Regions from separate parts of the Micromonospora luteifusca genome, predicted to be linked through region 1. Evidence: riboswitches for the same ligand, from Rfam matches in the RefSeq annotation. Region 1 holds a riboswitch; each other region holds the start of a gene.
What was found. Region 1 has a riboswitch for cobalamin ahead of bluB (5,6-dimethylbenzimidazole synthase). Riboswitches for the same ligand answer to the same signal wherever they lie in the genome.
Positions count from the first base shown of each region.

Region 2: it holds a riboswitch for cobalamin, as region 1 does, so the genes downstream of both, cobN (cobaltochelatase subunit CobN) here and bluB (5,6-dimethylbenzimidazole synthase) in region 1, are expected to answer to the same signal.
Region 3: it holds a riboswitch for cobalamin, as region 1 does, so the genes downstream of both, JOD64_RS28990 (ribonucleoside-diphosphate reductase subunit alpha) here and bluB (5,6-dimethylbenzimidazole synthase) in region 1, are expected to answer to the same signal.
Region 4: it holds a riboswitch for cobalamin, as region 1 does, so the genes downstream of both, JOD64_RS28955 (CbtB domain-containing protein) here and bluB (5,6-dimethylbenzimidazole synthase) in region 1, are expected to answer to the same signal.

Region 1 is NZ_JAFBBP010000001.1:4,775,761-4,780,479, reverse strand. Features, by position in the region: gene JOD64_RS21810 (CU044_5270 family protein) at 1-666, opposite strand, end outside; gene JOD64_RS21805 (RNA polymerase sigma factor) at 685-1,257, opposite strand; cobalamin riboswitch at 1,605-1,804, shown strand; gene bluB (5,6-dimethylbenzimidazole synthase) at 1,835-2,461, shown strand; gene JOD64_RS21795 (vitamin B12-dependent ribonucleotide reductase) at 2,594-4,719, opposite strand, start outside.
Region 2 is NZ_JAFBBP010000001.1:10,396-15,114, forward strand. Features, by position in the region: gene cobN (cobaltochelatase subunit CobN) at 1-3,081, opposite strand, end outside; cobalamin riboswitch at 3,353-3,530, opposite strand; gene JOD64_RS00050 (hypothetical protein) at 3,849-4,184, opposite strand; gene JOD64_RS00055 (RNA polymerase sigma factor) at 4,404-4,719, shown strand, end outside.
Region 3 is NZ_JAFBBP010000001.1:6,438,787-6,443,505, reverse strand. Features, by position in the region: gene JOD64_RS28990 (ribonucleoside-diphosphate reductase subunit alpha) at 1-1,531, opposite strand, end outside; cobalamin riboswitch at 1,728-1,944, opposite strand; gene JOD64_RS28985 (enolase C-terminal domain-like protein) at 2,490-3,884, shown strand; gene JOD64_RS28980 (FadR/GntR family transcriptional regulator) at 3,893-4,615, shown strand; gene JOD64_RS28975 (ATP-binding cassette domain-containing protein) at 4,623-4,719, opposite strand, start outside.
Region 4 is NZ_JAFBBP010000001.1:6,432,630-6,437,348, reverse strand. Features, by position in the region: gene JOD64_RS28970 (ABC transporter substrate-binding protein) at 1-336, opposite strand, end outside; gene JOD64_RS28965 (ABC transporter permease) at 377-1,384, opposite strand; gene JOD64_RS28960 (amidohydrolase family protein) at 1,625-2,503, opposite strand; cobalamin riboswitch at 2,741-2,887, shown strand; gene JOD64_RS28955 (CbtB domain-containing protein) at 2,922-3,125, shown strand; gene JOD64_RS28950 (CbtA family protein) at 3,116-3,889, shown strand; gene JOD64_RS28945 (histidine phosphatase family protein) at 3,886-4,482, shown strand; gene JOD64_RS28940 (MFS transporter) at 4,493-4,719, opposite strand, start outside.

The DNA.
Region 1 (4,719 bases):
CGCGCTGGTGTACGCCATGCTCTCGTCCCCGTAGACGGCCTCCTCGTCGGCTGCTTCGGGAAGATGCAGGTCGACCGGGTGTTCCCGAAGGTATCGAAGCAACTCGTCCGGATCGGTGGGCAGGTCACCGTGGTAGGCGGGCGGCTGGAACGCGTCGAGCTCCTTCTCGGGATCGGCGGCATCGCCCGTGCGGAGCACCCTCAGCTCTCCCCACCCGTTCGGATCGGTCTCCGGTCGGTAACGTCCCTGCGTGTACGCGACTCCGCCCGCCGACTGCCACAGCTGGTTCCGAATGGTCCGGTACGGGCCGCTGTCCGGCCTGTCCCGGATCGTCGCCAGGGCTTCCGTGAAGACGTACTGGTCGGGTCGGGCGGTGAGCTCGGGCTGCTGCCGGGCGGCGTCGGCCGCCATCCGGAGGATCTCCGACGCGCTTGCCGTGGGCGGCGGGTGGTCGCCCACCCCCATCGTCTGGACCACCAGCGCACCGGCGGTCAGTGTGACTGCCAGCCCGAACGCTCCGGCGAGGCGCCAACCATGCAGGAACCGGGTGCGGCGTCTGACCGGACGGGCCGCCGAAGCCATCTCGGCCCGCCGGGCGACGTGGGCGGTCAGATCCGTGAGGAGCTGCTCCTCGAAACCGGGCGGCGACTGGTCGGTCTTGTTCATGGCGTCATCTCCGTCTCTTCAGGCGAGGGTGGTGGCTGCCGGGTAGGCGAGAACGGCGCGGACGACGCGACGGGCGCGATGCAGGCGGACCCGGGCGGCGACCGGCGACACCCCGAGCACGGTCGCCGCCTCCGCGACGGTGAGGCCGTCCACGGCGACGAGTTCGACAAGCGTCCGGGCGCCCTCGGGGAGCTCGCTCAGCGCGCGACAGGTGCGGCGGGCCGCCGCCTCGGCGTCGATGCGCTCCTCGATGCGGGCGATGTCATCGGGGCCCAGGTCCCGTCGTCCGGCCAGTCGGCCGGTCACCCGCAGCCGTTGGGCCGCCCGACGCCGCTCGTCGCCGATGACGTTGCGGGCCACCCCGTACAGCCAGCCGACCTGACTACCCCGGTCCGGCCGGTAGCCGGCCGCCGACTCGATCACCGCCAGGAACACGTCGGCGGTCAGGTCGGCGGCGAGATGTGGGTCGTCGACCCGCCGCGCCACGAACCGGCCCACCGCCTCCAGGTGCCGCCGGTAGAAGGCCTCGAAGGCCACCGGATCGGTTCCAATGCCGGAGATGTCATCATCGGCTTGGCTGGGCTCATTCACAGGCCGTCCCCTCTCGTAGCCTCCACACCTCTTCTTCGTCAGGCGGAGCGCGGGTGTTACCGAACCATCCGGCACGACCACCGGCGCCCGCTCCTGCCGACTGATTGCCCCCTCGTGCCGCCGACGCGGCACGGAGTGCCTGCCCGCGCGGCTCGATTGGCGGCACCAATCCCGACGAGAGCGGTATACCTCAGAGTCATAAATGACCGTGAGGTATACCGACGAACGGCAGCACGCCCCCGGGGCGGGTCTGCCCGGCGCTGAAGGCAGCGCTGCTGGCCCAACTGGGCAGCGCCCTGGTGATGCGGCATCATCGAAGCACCGGCGACGGGCCGCTATGGTGGGCGGTGGCACAAACGTTGCGAGGTGCCCCACGTGAGTGGGGAGAATCGGGAAGCCGGTGTGAGTCCGGCACGGGCCCGCCGCGGTGACCGGAGAGCTGCCACCCACGCGCACCAGACGCAGCCACTGGCCCTGAAGGGCTGGGAAGGCGGGTGACCAGCGTAGATCCGGGAGTCCGAAGACCGGCCTCGCGTCATCGGCCCCGTCAGGGGCGCGAGCGTAGCGGGAGCCTGCCTTGAACACCGGACTCTACGAGACCATCCATCGCCGCCGGGACGTGCGTGGCCAATTCACCGGGGCGCCGATCCCCGCCGAGACGTTGGACCGGATCCTCACGGCGGCGCACGCCGCGCCGAGCGTCGGTCTCTCCCAGCCCTGGGACTTCATCCTGGTCCGTGATCCCGAGCTGCGGCAGGAGTTCCACCGGCACGTGGAGCGGGAGCGGAACGCCTTCGCGGCCACTCTCGACGGTGCGGCGGCGGAACGCTTCGCCCGAATAAAGATCGATGGCGTACGCGAGTCGACGTTGTCGGTCGTGGTCACGTACGACCCGGAGCGGGGTGGGCCGGCCGTTCTCGGTCGTCACGCGATCGCCGACGCCGGCCTCTACTCGGTCTGTCTGGCGATCCAGAACCTGTGGCTGGCCGCAACCGCCGAGCAACTCGGGGTCGGCTGGGTTTCGTTCTACCGGGAACCGTTCCTGCGCGACCTGCTCGGCATCCCGGCCACCGTCCGCCCGGTGGCGTGGCTCTGCCTCGGCCCGGTCACCCATCTGGAGCAGACGCCGGACCTGGAGCGGCACGGCTGGCGCCAGCGACGTCCCGTGTCGTCGGTGACCCACCAGGATCGTTGGTCCGAGTGACCTGAACACTCACGTCAGCGCCGCGATGCGCCGTCGACCACCTGCTCGCGATCGTCCGCAACGGACTCAAGCGGATCCGCACCGACCGACGAGCCCCGGGCGCGTCAACGCCCGGGGCTCGTCGATGACGTGTCAGCTGCAGCCGCTGGTGGAGCCGCAGCCCTCGCAGACGTAGCAGCTACCGGCCGGGCGCATCTTCGTACCGCAGGTGAAGCAGAGCGGTGCGTCGGCGGCCTTGCCGATCACGGCCTCGAGCAGTTCCGTGCTGGAACCCACGCTCGGAGCCGGCTTGGCGACGGCCACGTCGGCCATCTCCTGGGCCGGCTGGGCGACGGCCTCCGGCTTTGCCGGGGTCTCCACCGGTGCCGAGGACGCCATCGCGGTGAGCTCCACGCCGGTGACCGCGGCGGCTTCGGCGTCGGCCTCGGCCCGCAGCTGCGCGGCCCGCTCGGATGCGGTGAAGATGCCCAGCTCGGCGCGGCGCTCGTAGGGCAGGAAGTCCAGCGCCAGGCGACGGAAGATGTAGTCCATCACCGAGGCCGCCATCCGCACGTCCGGGTCGTCGGTCATACCGGCCGGCTCGAAGCGCATGTTGGTGAACTTGCTGACGAACGTCTCCAGCGGCACGCCGTACTGCAGGCCGATGCTGATGGCCACCGAGAAGGCGTCCATCACCCCGGCCAGGGTCGAGCCCTGCTTGGACATCTTGAGGAAGACCTCACCGAGGCCGTCATCCGGGTAGGACGACGCGGTCAGGTAGCCCTCGGCACCACCGACGGAGAAGCTGACCGTCTCGGACGGACGCTTCTTCGGCAGGCGCTTACGTACCGGCCGGTACTCGATGACCTTCTCCACCGCGACCGGGGCGGCCGGCGCGGTCTCGACGGCGGCCGGCTGGGTGGCCTTGTTGGACTTGGCCACCGAGAGCGGCTGACCGACCTTGCAGTTGTCCCGGTAGATCGCCAGGGCCTTGAGGCCGAGCTTCCAGCCCTCGAAGTAGATCTTCTCGACGTCCTCGACGGTGGCCGCCTCCGGCATGTTGACCGTCTTGGAGATGGCACCGGAGACGAACGGCTGGATGGCCGCCATCATCCGCACGTGCCCCATCGGGGCGATCGTCCGCTCCCCCATGGCGCAGTCGAAGACCGGGTAGTGCTCCGGCTTGAGGCCCGGGGCGTCCACCACGTGGCCGTGGTCGGCGATGTGCTCGACGATCGCCTCGACCTGCTCCTCGGGGTAGCCGAGGCTGCGCAGGGCGCGCGGCACCGTCTGGTTGACGATCTGCATCGAGCCGCCGCCGACCAGCTTCTTGAACTTGACCAGCGCCAGGTCCGGCTCCACGCCGGTCGTGTCGCAGTCCATCATGAAGCCGATCGTGCCGGTCGGGGCGAGGACGCTCGCCTGCGCGTTGCGCCAACCGAACTTATCGCCGATCTTGTTGCCCTGGGTCCACTGCTTGGTCGCCTCTCGGACGATCGCGGTGGCCACCGGGCTGGTCGGCTTGATCTCGTCGTTGGCGGCGGCGTGCTTGCGCATGACCCGCTTGTGCGGCTCGGCGTTGCGGGCGTAGCCCTCGTACGCGCCGACGACGCCGGCCAGCTCAGCCGAGCGACGGTAGGCGGTGCCGGTCATCAGGGACGTGATCGACGCGGCGACCGAGCGGCCCTGCTCCGAGTCGTACGGCAGGCCGGTGGCCATCAGCAGGGCGCCGAGGTTGGCGTAGCCGATGCCGAGCTGCCGGTAGGCGCGGGAGGTCTCGCCGATCTTCTCGGTCGGGAAGTCCGCGAAGCAGATCGAGATGTCCATCGCGGTGATGACGAACTCGACGGACTTGACGAACTTCTCCACCTCGAAGCCGCCGTCGGCGCGGAGGAACTTCATCAGGTTGAGCGAGGCCAGGTTGCACGAGGAGTTGTCCAGGTGCAGGTACTCCGAGCACGGGTTCGACGCGGTGATCCGCCCGGTCTCCGGGCAGGTGTGCCAGTCGTTGATCGTGTCGTCGTACTGCAGGCCCGGGTCGGCACACTCCCAGGCGGCCTGCGAGATGGTGCGGAAGAGCTTCTTGGCGTCGACGGTGTCGATCACCGAGCCGTCCAGCCGGCCGCGCAGGTCGAAGCCGCCGCCGTTCTCCACCGCCGACATGAACTCGTCGGAGACCCGGACCGAGTTGTTGGCGTTCTGATACTGCACGCTGACGATGTCGGAGCCGCCGAGGTCCATGTCGAACCCTGCGTCGCGCAGCGCACGGATCTTGTGCT
Region 2 (4,719 bases), 4.8 Mb from region 1:
GCCCTGGCCGTAGGCGTAGCCGCCCCACACCGCGTACACCTCGGCCAGGTCGGCGTCGCTGCGCCAGGTCCGGGCGTCGATCAGGGGCAGCAGGCCCGCGCCGTACGCTCCGGGCTTCGACCCGAAGATCCGCGCGGTGGCCCGTCGCTCGTCGCCGTGCTCGGCGAGGTCGGCGGCGACATGCGCCCGCAGGTAGTTCTCCTCGTCCGGTTCGTCCAGGGCGGCGACCCGCCGGACGGCGTCGTCGAGCAGCGCCACGACGTGCGGGAACGCGTCGCGGAAGAACCCGGAGATGCGCACGGTGACGTCGACGCGGGGCCGGCCCAGCTCGGCGGTCGACACCACCTCGATGCCGGTGACCCGCCGGGACCGGTCGTCCCAGACGGGACGGCAGCCCAACAGCGCGAGCACCTCGGCGATGTCGTCGCCCTGGGTCCGCATGGCACTCGTGCCCCACACGGTCAACCCCACCGAGCGGGGGTACGCGCCGGTGTCGGCGAGGTGCCGGGCCAGCAGGGAGTCGGCGAGGGCCACTCCGACGTCCCAGGCGTTGCGGCTGGGAATGGCCTTCGGGTCGACGGAGTAGAAGTTACGGCCGGTGGGCAGCACATTGACCAGGCCACGGGTGGGTGAGCCGGACGGGCCGGGTGGCACGAACCGGCCGTCGAGCGCGCCGAGGGTGTGGGTCAACTCGTCGGTGGTCCGGTCCAGTCGGGGCACCAGCTCGGTGGCGGCGAAGTGCAGCACCGCGGCGACGTCCGGGACCCGCTGGCCGGTCACCTCCTCGACCACCGTGTCGACGGCGTCGGTGTTCCAGCCGAGCGTCTCCATGCCGAGGACCAACCGCCGGGCGAGTGCCTCGATCAGGTCGACGGCGTCGGCGGCGGTGCCGGCCGGACCGTCCACCACGTCGGTCAACGCGGTGGGCAACGCCAGTCGTTGTCCCGGTGACGCGAGCAACGCCTGCTCGTCGAGGGAGTACGCGCCGGCGAGGGCCTGGCGCAGACCGGGCAGGGCACGGGCGCCGCCCCAGACCTGTGGCGCGCGCAGCACCGCGAGGACCAGGTTGACCCGCGGCTCACCGGTGGGCGCGTCGGCGAGAATGTGCAGACCGTCGCGGATCTGCACGTCCTTGACCTCGCAGAGGTACCCGTCGAGGTGCAGCACGAAGTCGTCGAAGTCGTCGGCGTGGGGCATCGCCTCGGCGTGCAGGTCGTGGTGCAGTTCGGCGGCACGCACCAGGTCCCAGATCTGCGCCCGCACGGTGGGCACCTTGGCCGGGTCGAGCGCCTGCACGGTGGCGTACTCGTCGAGCAGTTGCTCCAGCTTGGCCAGGTCGCCGTAGGTTTCGGCGCGCGCCATCGGCGGCACCAGGTGGTCGATCACCACGGCGTGTGCCCGCCGTTTGGCCTGGGTGCCCTCGCCGGGGTCGTTGACGATGAACGGGTAGACCAGCGGCAGGTCGCCGAGGACGGCGTCGGGTGCGCAGTCGGCGGCCAGGCCGAGGCCCTTGCCGGGCAGCCACTCCAGGGTGCCGTGCTTGCCCAGGTGCACCACGGCGTCCGCGCCGAAGCCGCCGTCGGCGACGGGCGCGGCCAACCAGCGGTACGCGGCCAGGTAGTGGTGGCTGGGCGGCAGGTCCGGGTCGTGGTAGATGGCGATCGGGTTCTCCCCGAAACCGCGTGGCGGCTGGATCAGCAGCACCACGTTGCCGAAACGCAGCCCGGCGAGCACGATGTCGCCGCCCTCGGTGTAGAGCTCGCCGGGCGGCTCACCCCAGTGTTCGCGCATCCGCTCGCGCAGCTCGGCCGGGACCTGGTCGAACCAGCGTCGGTAGGTCTGCCCCGCAATCCGGGCCTCGGCGCCGGCCAACTGTTCCGGGGTGAGCCATTCCACGTCGTGACCACCGGCGGCGATCAGCGCGTGGATCAACGCGTCCCCGTCGGTGGGCGGCGGCGCGGCGCCCAGGTCATAGCCGTCCTCGGCCAGCGCGGCGAACAACCGGACCGCCGAGACCGGGGTGTCCAGCCCGACGGCGTTGCCGACCCGGGAGTGCTTGGTGGGGTACGAACTGAGCACCACGGCGACCCGCTTGTCGTGGTTCGGCAGGTACCGCAGCCGGGCGTGGCGCACCGCGATGCCGGCGACCCGGGCGGCCCGCTCGGGGTCGGCGGCGTAGACCGAGAGGCCGTCCGGGTCGATCTGCTTGAACGAGAACGGCACGGTGATGATCCGGCCGTCGAACTCGGGGATGGCCACCTGCATCGCCGCGTCCAACGGGGACAGTCCGGCGTCGCTGCCGGCCCACTGCTCACGGGTGCTGGTCAGGCAGAGCGCCTGGATGATCGGCACCTCCAGGGCGGCCAGTGCGCCGACGTCCCAGGCGTCCTCGTCGCCGCCTCCGGAGGCGTCCGCGGCGACCGCGCCGCCGGCCGCGAGCACGGTGACCAGCAGCGCGTCGCAGCGGGCGAAGAGCCCGAGCGGACCGGCGGTCGCGGTCAGCCCGCGCAGCGAGCCGCAGAAGATCGGCAGCGGGTTGCCGCCGGCCGTCCGCACCGCCTCGGCCAGCACGTCGACGAAATCGGTGTTGCCGGCCAACGCGTGCGCCCGGTAGAAGACGATCCCCACGGTGGGCTGTTCCGGATTGGTGGGGTACTCGCGGTGCACGCCGTACGCCGGAGTCGGTGCGGGTGGGGCGAACCCCTCGCCGGTGAGCAGCACCGTGTCGGACAGGAACCGGGCCATTTGCCCGAGGTTGTCCGGGCCACCCTCGACCAGGTACGCCAGCGCCTGGGTGACGACCCCGGACGGCACGGTGGAGATGGCCATCAGCTCCGCGTCGGGTAGTGCCTCGCCGCCGAGCACGGCCGTCGGGATGCCGCTGTCGAGCACGGTGGCGAGGCCGTCCGGCCACGCCTGCCGACCGCCAAGGAGGCGTACGACGACGAGGGCGACCCCGTCGAGCAGGGCGGGCACCTCGTCGGCGGCGACCCGGGCGGGGTTGGCCAGCCGGTAGTCGGCACCGCTGGCGCGGGCGGCCAGCAGGTCGGTGTCGGCGGTGGAGAGCAACAGGATGCGCACGGCAGGCTCCGGACAGTGACGTCGAGGCGCTCGCGGGAGCGACCCGGCATGAGGGATGGGCGCAGGGTTCGGCCTGGTCAGCGGCGCAGGGCCGGAGACGACGGGCGGTGCGGTACGGACTCAGCGGTGAGCGGAGAGATCGCGCCCGGGAGCCGGTGGGCCGACGATGCTGCCGATCGTGGCGACGGCACGGCAGCCGCACGAGCCACGACGATATCGGTCGATGAATGAGACGCCCTGCGTCATCGGGTCCTCCTCGGGTGTCCACGCCCTGGGGTACGTCCCGACGGCCGAAGTATCCTGGCTTCCGGATCGACGCTCTTCCCCCGGCCTTCCAACCGCAGACACACGGCCGTGACTCACGAGGGGGGATCGCTCCCCGGTGACAGTGGCGGGACCGCGTCGGATTCGCACCGACTTCCTTCACTGCCGTCAGGCCGCGAATGCTGCCACACCCTCGCGCCGCCGGTCAACGCAGACCCCGGCACCGCCCCGCCATGCTCACCACATTGACCTGCGGAAATATCGGCGCGCGGGGTTGCCTGATGCACGAGACGACGAGCTGATTGGCCGGTGGCGGCGTGACCCTGCGGAGGGAGCCGACTGTCTGTGTGACTCCCTTGAAGCTGATGCCGTAGACGCGGAGGTGTTCAGCGATCACTCGCACGTGCGGAACCCGATGGGCGTGCAGGAACATCCCCGGTCTAGCCGGGCATCCTGACGGAACGGGCGACTGCGCCGCTCGCCATGATCCGCTGCCGCGGGGCTCAGCGGGCGTGGCGTTCCGGGTGGGCTCGGCTCCAGGTCCGCATCCGTTCCGGGTAGCCGGTGCGGGCCGCCTCGTACAGCGGCACCGCGTGCTTGCGGGCGATGGCCCCCGCCGCGCGTGGCGTGCCGGTACGGCGACGGATCCACTCGCCGTCGTGGGCGATCGCCACCACGGTGGTGTCCGTCGCGGTCGTCTCCGGCTCCAGGTAGAACTCCACCCCCCGCCGAGAGGCGACGAACGACTCCAGCGCGGCGAGATCGTCGCGGGTCGCCTCGCGGTCCAGCTTCGTCGGGGTCGCCTCGGCACCCCGTGACCGGCGGTTGAACCAGCTCATGACCAGCCCCTCTCCTCGACGCCCTCCAGTGCAGCACCGATTCCTGGCAATACGCTGCACGCCGGGTGGGAGACAGCTGAGCCACTTTTCGAGAACCCGGAGTTGGAACCGGCAGCGCGTGAGCGGTGTCATGGGTTGTGACCGGAACGGAGGTTCGCCCTGGACGACGACGCACTCGTCACCCGCGCTCGGGCAGGTGACCTGGAGGCGTACGACCTCCTGGTCGCCCGGCACACCGCGTCCGCGTACCGGACGGCGGTGCTGCTCGGCGCGGGCTCGGACTCCGAGGACGTCACCCAGGAGGCGTTCGTGAAGGCGTACCGCAAGCTGTCCCGTTATCGGGGCGAGTCGTCGTTCCGGTCCTGGCTGCTCGCGATCGTCGCCAACGAGACCCGCAACCTGCACCGCTCCCGTGGCCGGCGCGACGGGCTCGTCCTGCGGGCCGCCGCGGCGAACCCGACGTCGGAGATCGCCGAGGACGGGGCGGTCAGCGCGGTTCTCGCCGGGGAGCGCCGCACCGCGCTGGTCGAGGCCC
Region 3 (4,719 bases), 1.7 Mb from region 1:
GCCGCAGTGCGAAGAACACGTCCTGCAGACCCATCAGGCCGAGCCCGACCGGCCGCCAGCGGGGGTTGCTCGCCGCTGCCTGCGGGGTCGGGTAGTAGTTGATGTCGATGACCCGGTCGAGGAAGGTCACCGCGGTACGGACGGTGGCGCGCAGGCGCTCCCAGTCGATGCCGTCGTCGGTGAGGTGGGCGGCGAGGTTCACCGAACCGAGGTTGCACACGGCGGTCTCGGCGTCGCTGGACACCTCGACGATCTCGGTGCAGAGGTTGGACAGGTGCACCACGTTGCCGTCTTCGGCGGTCTGGTTGCACAGTCGGTTGGCGGCGTCCTTGAAGGTCATCCACCCGTTGCCGGTCTGGGCGAGGGTCCGCATCATCTTCCCGTACAGCTCGCGGGCCGGGACCTGCCGTACGTAGCGACCCTGCGCCTCGGCCTCCCGGTACGCGGCGTCGAAGCGCTCCCCCCACAGGTCGGGCAGTTCGGGCACCTCGTGCGGGTCGAACAGCGACCACATCTCGTCGGCCTCGACCCGGCGCATGAACTCGTCCGGGATCCAGTTGGCCAGGTTCAGGTTGTGGGTGCGCCGGGCGTCCTCGCCGGTGTTGTCCCGCAGTTGCAGGAACTCCTCGATGTCCGGATGCCACGGCTCCAGGTAGACGCACGCCGCGCCCTTGCGCCGGCCGCCCTGGTTGACCGCGGCGACACTCGCGTCCAGCGTGCGCAGCCACGGCACGATCCCGTTGGACTGCCCGTTGGTGCCGCGGATCAGTGCGCCCCGGGACCGGACCCGGGAGTACGCGATGCCGATGCCGCCGGCGAACTTGGACAGGTTGGCGACCTGGGCGTACCGCTGGTAGATCGAGTCCAACTCGTCCAGCGGCGAGTCGACCAGGTAGCAGGAGGACATCTGGGTGTGTCGGGTCCCGGAGTTGAACAACGTCGGTGAGCTGGGCAGATAAGCCAGGCTGGACATCAGTCGGTAGAAGCCGATCGCCTCGTCCGGCGTTTGGGACAACCCGCAGGCAACCCGCAGCAGCCAGTACTGCGGGGTCTCCAGCACCAGCCGGCTGGTGGGGTGGCGCAGCAGGTACCGGTCGTACACCGTGCGCAGGCCGAAGTACTCGAACCTCCGGTCGCCGTCCGGATCGATGGCGTCGTCGAGCATCGCGTCGTGAGCGGCGACGAACGCCGCGGTGTCGTCACCGATGAGCCCCTCGGCATGGCCGATCCGGATCGCCGCGCTGAACGAGGTGACGCCCTGCCGGCGCACCTCCTTGTCGACGTAGCCGGACAGGAGCCGGGCGGCGAGGCGCGAGTACTGCGGTTCCTCACCGATCATCTCGGCGGCGGTCTGGATGGACAGCCGGTCCAACTCGGCCGTCGTCGCGCCGTCGTACAGGCCGCTGATCGTGCGGGTGGCGACGCGCATCGGGTCGACGTCGGTCAGGTCGTCGGCCCACCGTTCGACCGCCCGGACGATCTTGTTCAACTCCACGGACTCGGTGCTGCCGTTGCGCTTGCGGACCTGCATCGGCGTCCGTCGCAGGGCCGCGTCGCCGCTGGCCGGGACTACCTCGGTGACTGTCACCACTCACTCCTCGCGAGTTCGAGACCTGATGGCCCTCGGACGCGTGGAGACAGACACCGGCGGACGCCACGCCATGCGGACGTGGGTCGGGTGGCGTCAGCCGTCCCACGCGGCCTCGGACCGCCGCGCAACCCGGGTTCGGGTACGTGGCGCGCTGGCAGGTCTTCGGACTCGCGGGCAGGACCGGGTTCGCCGGTCTCCTACTGGCCGTCGCTTCCCAGACCGATTGGTGGCCCAGTGCTTCTGACGGCGGTCGTTCCCACTCACCGCTGCGGGACAGTCCCGGATTTCCACCGGGTTCCCTGTTGCCTCGACCGCCCCGGATGAGCGGCCGAACCAGCTGCGCTCGACACCATATATAGGGACGCTGCCGTTGTCACACCCCACATGTCGGTCCCGGGGCGTGTCGGCGGCCGGGCTGGTGACGACCGTCACCGGCCCCGAGGGACACGCTCGGCCCGGCCGATGCGAGGCGGTGAACGCCGGCGCCGCCGAGGCCCGGACGAAGGCGTGGTGGAGCCAGAAAGGTGCGATGTATCGAGTCAACAGATGTAAAGAATCCTGCTCATACTTCGCCGTCAATGTTTCCGTCCTGAATGAACATCTTATCTTCACGGGTCCTATCCGGATCCTCTTGTCAATGCCTCGACCGGGACGAGCCGACGCCCGCAGCCCGGGAATGCCCAGAAAAATCGACTACGGGGGCGGCGTCCACCAGCACGAGGCCTGCCACCGCAGCCCACGGCGGGCACCCGCCAACCGGTAGCGTCGTCAAAAGCAGACCATTCGAAACATTGGATGTCTGTGGCCGGGGGGTGATCGACATCGTTGACGGGCCGGATCCGCCCTCCGTATACTCCCAGTGATCATCTGATCTTTGGCCTAGCCGGGCGAGGAGCGCATGCCGCAGATCACTGCCGTCACCGTCGAGGACGTCCGCTTCCCCACCTCCCTGACCGCTGACGGCTCCGACGCCATGAACAAGGACGGCGACTACTCGGCGGCCTACGTCGTTCTGCACACCGACGGCGTCGACAGCGTGGGTGCGCCGCTCGCGGGCCACGGTCTGACCTTCACCATCGGCCGGGGCAACGACATCGTCGTCGCGGCGGCGGTCCATCAGGCACAGAGCCTCGTGGGCCTGGACGTCGCGACGATGGCAGCGGACATGGGTGCGGTCTACCGCCTCCTCACCTCCGACTCGCAGCTGCGCTGGCTCGGGCCGGAGAAGGGCGTCGTCCACCTGTCGCTGGCCGCCGTGCTGAACGCGTCGTGGGACCTGGTCGCCCGGCTCGCCGACAAGCCGCTGTGGCGGCTGCTCGTCGACATGTCCCCCGAAGAACTCGTCGACATCGCGGACCTGCGCTACCTGTCCGACGCGCTGACCCGGGACGAGGCACTGGCCATCCTGCGCGCCAAGGAGAGCACGAAGGCCGATCGTCTCGCCGAGCTCGACCGGACCGGCTACCCCGCCTACACCACCTCCGCCGGCTGGCTCGGCTACGGCGACGACAAGCTGCGCCGGCTGTGTCAGGAGGCGGTGGACAGCGGCTACGGCTACGTCAAGCTCAAGGTGGGCGCCAACCTCGACGACGACATCCGCCGGTGCGGGATCGCCCGCGAGATCCTCGGCCCACACCGCAACCTGATGATCGACGCCAACCAGGTGTGGGACGTCGGACAGGCCATCGAGTGGGTGAAGGCCCTCGCCCAGTTCGAGCCACTGTGGATCGAGGAGCCGACCAGCCCCGACGACATCCTGGGCCATGCGGCCGTCCGCCGCGCCGTCGCTCCCATCGGAGTCGCCACCGGCGAACACTGCCACAACCGGGTGATGTTCAAGCAGCTGTTCCAGGCCGGGGCCATCGACTTCTGCCAACTGGACACCGGCAGGCTGGCCAGCATCAACGAGATCGTCGCCGTGCTGCTCCTCGCCGCGAAGTTCGACGTCCCCGTCTGCCCACACGCCGGCGGTGTCGGGCTGTGCGAGATGGTGCAACACGTCTCGGTGCTCGACTACGTCTCGATCTCGGGAGATCTCACCGACCGTGTCACCGAGTTCGTCGACCACCTGCACGAGCACTTCACCGACCCGTGCATCGTCCGCGACGCCGGTTCGGGCAGCGGTTACGTCCTGCCCAGCCAGCCCGGCTACTCCACGCGGATGCGTCCCCAGTCGGTCGCGCTCTACCGCTTTCCCGACGGCCCCTACTGGGCTGCGGCACAGCCGACTACCGTGTCATCTCCGGAGCCGTACGTGATCGCGGGTGGAACGGCCACCCCCGCCGGCCGCTAGGAGGTGTCATGTCGCGCACCGACGAGGTGGTGAACGGCATCAAGCGGATGATCCTCGAAGGAAGGTTCAAGCCCGGGGACCGGCTGCCCATCGAGAAGGACCTCGCCGAGTCGCTCGGCGTCTCCCGGGGATCGCTGCGTGAGGGGATGTCCGCCCTGTCGATCCTCGGCATCGTCAACATCCGCCAGGGTGACGGCACCTACATCACCAACCTCGACGCGCCGCAACTGCTGGCCCCGATGGGCTTCGTGGTGGACTTCCAGGGCCAGGGCGACCCACGGCACATCCACACCGTCCGGCGGCTGCTGGAGTGCGAGGCCGCCCGGTTGGCGGCGACCAGGATCACCGACGAGGCTCTCGCCCAGGCGGGAGAACTGCTCGACGAGGCGGCCCGGATCGCCGGTCGGTCACCGCAGGACCACGAGCGGATCATGGAGATCGACATCGCGTTCCACCGGATCATCGCCGTGCACGCCGAGAATCCGGTGCTCGTCGGTCTGATCGAGGCCTTCGCCGGGCGCACTCTACGCGGGCGGCTCTGGCGGAGCCTGCACGAGGAGGGCGCGGACCGGCGTACTCATGACGAACATGTCGCAATCCTGCAGGCTCTCCTGGCACGCGACCCGGAGCGGGCCCGCATCCGGATGGCCAACCACCTGATCGGGGTGGAGGAGTCGTTGCACGGGCTGCCCGACGACGGTGACACGAACGCCGAGCCCGCTCGGTTCTGAGCCGCCGTCAGCGCTCGTCGCGTTCCGCGCTGATGCTCCCGGTCATCGCCGCGACCAGATCGTCGGTGGTGACCTCGTCCGCGCTCAGCCGGGCGGCCCGCCGG
Region 4 (4,719 bases), 1.7 Mb from region 1:
GACCTTCTTGGTGACGAAGTTCTGGATCAGGTTGACCTGGCCCTCGACATCGGTTTCGGTGGTCACCCCGTCCCACTGGACGGTGACGTCGCCGGCGCGCTGCGCGGCACACTCCGCCCCGGCCTTCACCGTGTTCCAGTAGTCGGCCCCGACGGCCTTCGGGACGACGGCGAGCTTCAACGGGCCACTCGCGTCCTTGGTCGCGCCATCGCCTCCGTCGCGGACGTCGACTCCGCCGCAGGCGCTGAGAAGAGCGGTCGCCGCGGCTACGGCCAACATGGCCTGTGCGCGCAGGATGGGCCGTCGCGTCCGTCGGCTGGTGGTGGTGTGCGCCATGATGCGTGTCCTTCCTCGTTCGGACTCTCGGAATGGCATGTCAACCCCGTGCTTCCAGCCGCCGTCGGCGGTACTGGTCGAAGTAGACGGCGGCCCAGATGATCAGGCCGACGATCACCTGCTGGTAGTGGATGCTGATGTCGAGCAGGACGGCGCCGTTGCGCACCAGGGCGATGAGGAACGCGCCGATGATGGTCCCGACGATCCGGCCCTGGCCCCCGAAGAGGCTGGCTCCACCGATGACCGCGGCGGCGATCACATCGAGCTCCAGCGAGATCCCATAGTTCGGCTGGCCGGAGTTGACCCGGGACGCGGCGATCATGCCGCCCAACCCGACCAGCACACCCGCCAGCACGTACACCCCGGTCAGGTGGCGCCGCACCCCGATGCCGGAGCGGCGGGCCGCCTCCAGGTTGGAGCCCATCGCGTAGGTGTACTGGCCAAAGCGCGTCTGGGAGAGCAGGAAGGCAACCCCGACGGCGACCAGGACGGTGATCACCACGGCGAACGGGATGCCGAGGATCTCCCCGTTGCCGAGCAGCTGGAAGGATCGGGGCAAACCGTAGACGCCGACCGCTCCGCTGACGATGAAGACGAGACCGCGGCCCACGGACATCGTTCCCAGCGTCGCAATGAACGGCGGAATCCGGGCCACGGTCACCAGCAGCCCGTTCAGCAGCCCGGCCAGCGCGCCGACGCCGATCGCCACGATCGTCGCCGCCCAGAGCGAGAAGCCGAGGTCGCGGACGACCATCGCGCCCGCGACGCCGGCCAGCGCGGCGATCGACCCCACGGACAGGTCGATGCCCTTCGTGATGATGACCATCGTCTGCGCCGTGGCGATGATGGCGATCACCGCGGTCTGCGCCCCGATGTTGAAGAGGTTGTCCGCGGTCAGGAAGTAGGGACTGGCGAGGGTCAACGCGATGAACAGGACCACGAGCGCGGTCGCGGCGGTCAGCTCGGAGACGGCGTGGGAGATCCGTTCCCGGAACCAATCGCTGAGTTCGCCGCGCTGCGAGCCGGCGGCTGCCTCGACCGTACTCATCGTCGGACCTCGCATGCCCGGGCACCGCCCGTAGAGATAGGTCGGATGTTTCCCTCGATCAGGCGTTACCTTGCCACGCATCTACATATGTTGCCAAGGTCTTGCCGACATGTTTTGTCAGCGATGCCCAGGCCACCACGGGCATACGTCTGATCAAACTGGCACAACCTGCGACCGATCGATCACCATGCCCAGGCGGGGAGGGGCTTTCGGCCCGTCAGGCCGCGAGCCGCTGCGGCCTCACGACGTCTCCAGCCGGTAGGCCCGACGGGCCGTCTGTCGCCAGATCGCCGCACGCTCGTCGTCGCGGAGCGGGTCCAGCAGGTCGGTGAGGGCCTCGACCCAGCGGGTGTACGAGGTGGCGAGCAGACACACCGGCCAGTCCGAGCCGAACATCAACCGGTCCGGGCCAAACACGTCGAGCGCGTGCTCGACGGCGGGCCGCACATCCGCCGTCGTCCAGGACGGGCCGTCCACTTCGGTCACCAGGCCGGAGAGCTTCGCCGTCGTGTTGGGCTCGGCGGCGAGCGTACGCAGGTCACGGGGCCAGTCGCCGAGGCCGGCACGCCCGAGCGACGGTTTGCCGAGGTGGTCCAGGACGAACCGCATCTGGGGCAGATCGCGGACGAGCCGGGTGGCCGCCGGCAGTTGGTGGTCGCGCACCAGCAGGTCGAAGGCGAGGCCAGCGGCGCCGACCGCGGCGATGCCCCGCCGGACCTCCGGGCGGTCGAGGTACGCCGGGTCAGGTTCGGATTGGACGAGGTGCCGGATCCCGACCAGCCGGTCTCCACCCCGTGCGGCCCGGAGCCGGTCGAGGCGATGGTCGACGTCGTCCGCGGTGAGGTCGACCCAGCCGACGACTCCGGCGATGAGGGGGTCGTCGGCCGCGATGCCCAGCAGTTCGGGCGTCTCCGTCCGGGCGGCGACGGACTGCACGACGACGGTCTGGGTGACCCCGACGGCCCGGGCTGCCGGGGCCAGGTCGACCGGAGTGAAGTCGTCGTCGATCACGGCCATGGTGTGCGGATCGATCCAGGGCTGCGGGTGCCGTGCCCGGACCCAGAGGTGGTGGTGCGCGTCCACGATGCCCGGTCCCGACGGGGTTTCGTTGGTCGTCATCGGACACGTCCCAGCGCGCTCACGTACACCCACACCCCGCCCAGTCATTGGTCAGACGTCCGGGTCGGCCCGGTGCTTCGGACCCATCCGGCAGTTTGACCATGTTAGCGGTAACAGGGCGCTCGCGGGTCGCAGGCGGCGCGCCACGACCAATCAAGCATCATATCTTTGACATCCACCCCCATGGCTACCCTCTCGTCGGCCCGTTCGGCTGGCGGGGCCGGGTTGACCGACTGCGGCGGCACCGATACCGTCGACCCACTATCTGCGGCGACGCGAGGGAAGCCGGTGTGAATCCGGCGCGGTCGCGCCACTGTAAGCGGTTCCTCAGTCTCACCACGGGGACCGCGAGCCAGGACGCTCGGTCGTCCGCAGCCTTGCGATGGGGACGCGTCATCCCCGGGGAGGTTCGTGTTCCATGTCTACTTCCACGTCCAGCCAGCCGTTGGTGCACCCCGCTGCCAGTGCGCGTCTGTTGTGGACGGTCCTGGCGACCGTTGCGGTGCTCAGCCTGCTGGCCTACCTCGTCGCCTTCGATCAGGGAGCCGTCTCGCGCAGCGGCATGTACCTGCACGAGCTGATGCACGACGGCCGGCATCTGCTGGGCGTTCCGTGCCACTGACAGCCACCACCGCTCCCCCGTTCGTCACCGTCCTCGTCCGTGGGCTGCTCGCCGGTCTGATCGCCGGCCTGCTCGCCGGGGCGTTCGCCTACGTCGCCGGTGAGCCGCACGTCGAGGCGGCCATCGCCATCGAGGAGGCGGCGGCGCACGCCGAGCCCGCGGCCGGTGGGCACGATCATGAGGACGCCCTGGTCAGCCGGACGGGTCAGCGCGGCGGCCTGTTCCTGGCCACCGGCCTGTTCGGCGCCGCGATGGGTGGCCTGCTGGCCACGGCGTACGCCCTGCTGTCCCGTCGGCGACGGATCTACGACGACGACGGCCGGGCGGGTCTGCTGCTGGCCGGCGCGGCACTGCTCGGCGCAGTGATCGTGCCGTTCCTGAAATATCCGGCGAACCCTCCGGCCGTCGGCGACCCGGCCACCTTCAACCAGCGCACCGTCACCTATCTGCTGATGGTGGTGCTCGGTCTGGTGGCGGTGTGGAGCGGGTCGCTGGGCTATCGGGCGGTCGGCGACGCGGCGCCGACGTGGCAACGCGCCGCTGCGGCCGCTGCCGGGTTCCTGCTGGTCACCGTGGTGGCCTACGTGGTGATGCCCTCCTTCCAGGAGGTCCCGGACGACTTCCCCGCGACTCTGCTGTGGGACTTCCGGCTGGCCTCGCTCGGCACCCAGGTGGTGCTCTGGACCGGGATCGGCCTGCTGTTCGCGGCGCTGATGCACCACGACCGGCGTCGCCGGGCCGCCGCCGCGCTGCCGGGCACGTGATCCCCACCAGCCTCCGGCTGGTCGCCCACGGTCACACCACCGCCCTGCGCCGGGCTCGGTTCGGTGGGGCGGACGACGGCTTGGACGAGGGCGGCCTGCGTGCCGCCCTCGCCCAGGCCCGCACCGAATCGGGCCGGCGCGGGCACCTGCGTGTCGACGATGCCTGCCTGTCCGGTCCGGAGGCGGCCGCCACACAGACCGCCGACGCCTTCGGTCTGCTGCCCACCATCGAAGCGGCATTGGCCGACTGTGACTACGGCGACTGGACCGGACGGTCGTTCGAGGAGATCGCCGTCGAGCAGCCGCAGGCGCTGCATGAGTGGATGTCCATACCGGACTCGGCCCCGCACGGAGGCGAATCCGTCGCGACGGTGCGGGACCGGGTCGGTCGTTGGCTGGACGGGCAACGCACACGCGGCCAGCGGATCGTCGCCGTCGCCCACCCGCTGGTGATCCGGATCGCGGTGGTCCACGCCCTCGACCTGCCGATCGCGACGTACCGGCAGTTGGACGTGGAGCCATTGGCGATCATCCGGCTCACCAGCCAGGGTGGGCGGTGGCAGTTACGACTACCCGCACCGCGAGCAGGGTGAGGAACGCCCCTCAGTGGTGCCGGTGGGGCAGGTGCAGCTCGACGGGCTCGGGCGGGAGGTCGTCGACACCGGCGGCGACGGCCTGCTGGTGGCGGCGGTGTGCCGAGGGCAGGGCGAGCGAGGCGAAGACGGCCAGGACGGCAACGCCGGCGCAGACCCAGAAGCCCGCGGTGAAGGCCCCGTCGGTGGGCAGGCCCTGCGGCGTGCTGTGCGAGGTGATGACGGCCGCGACGACCG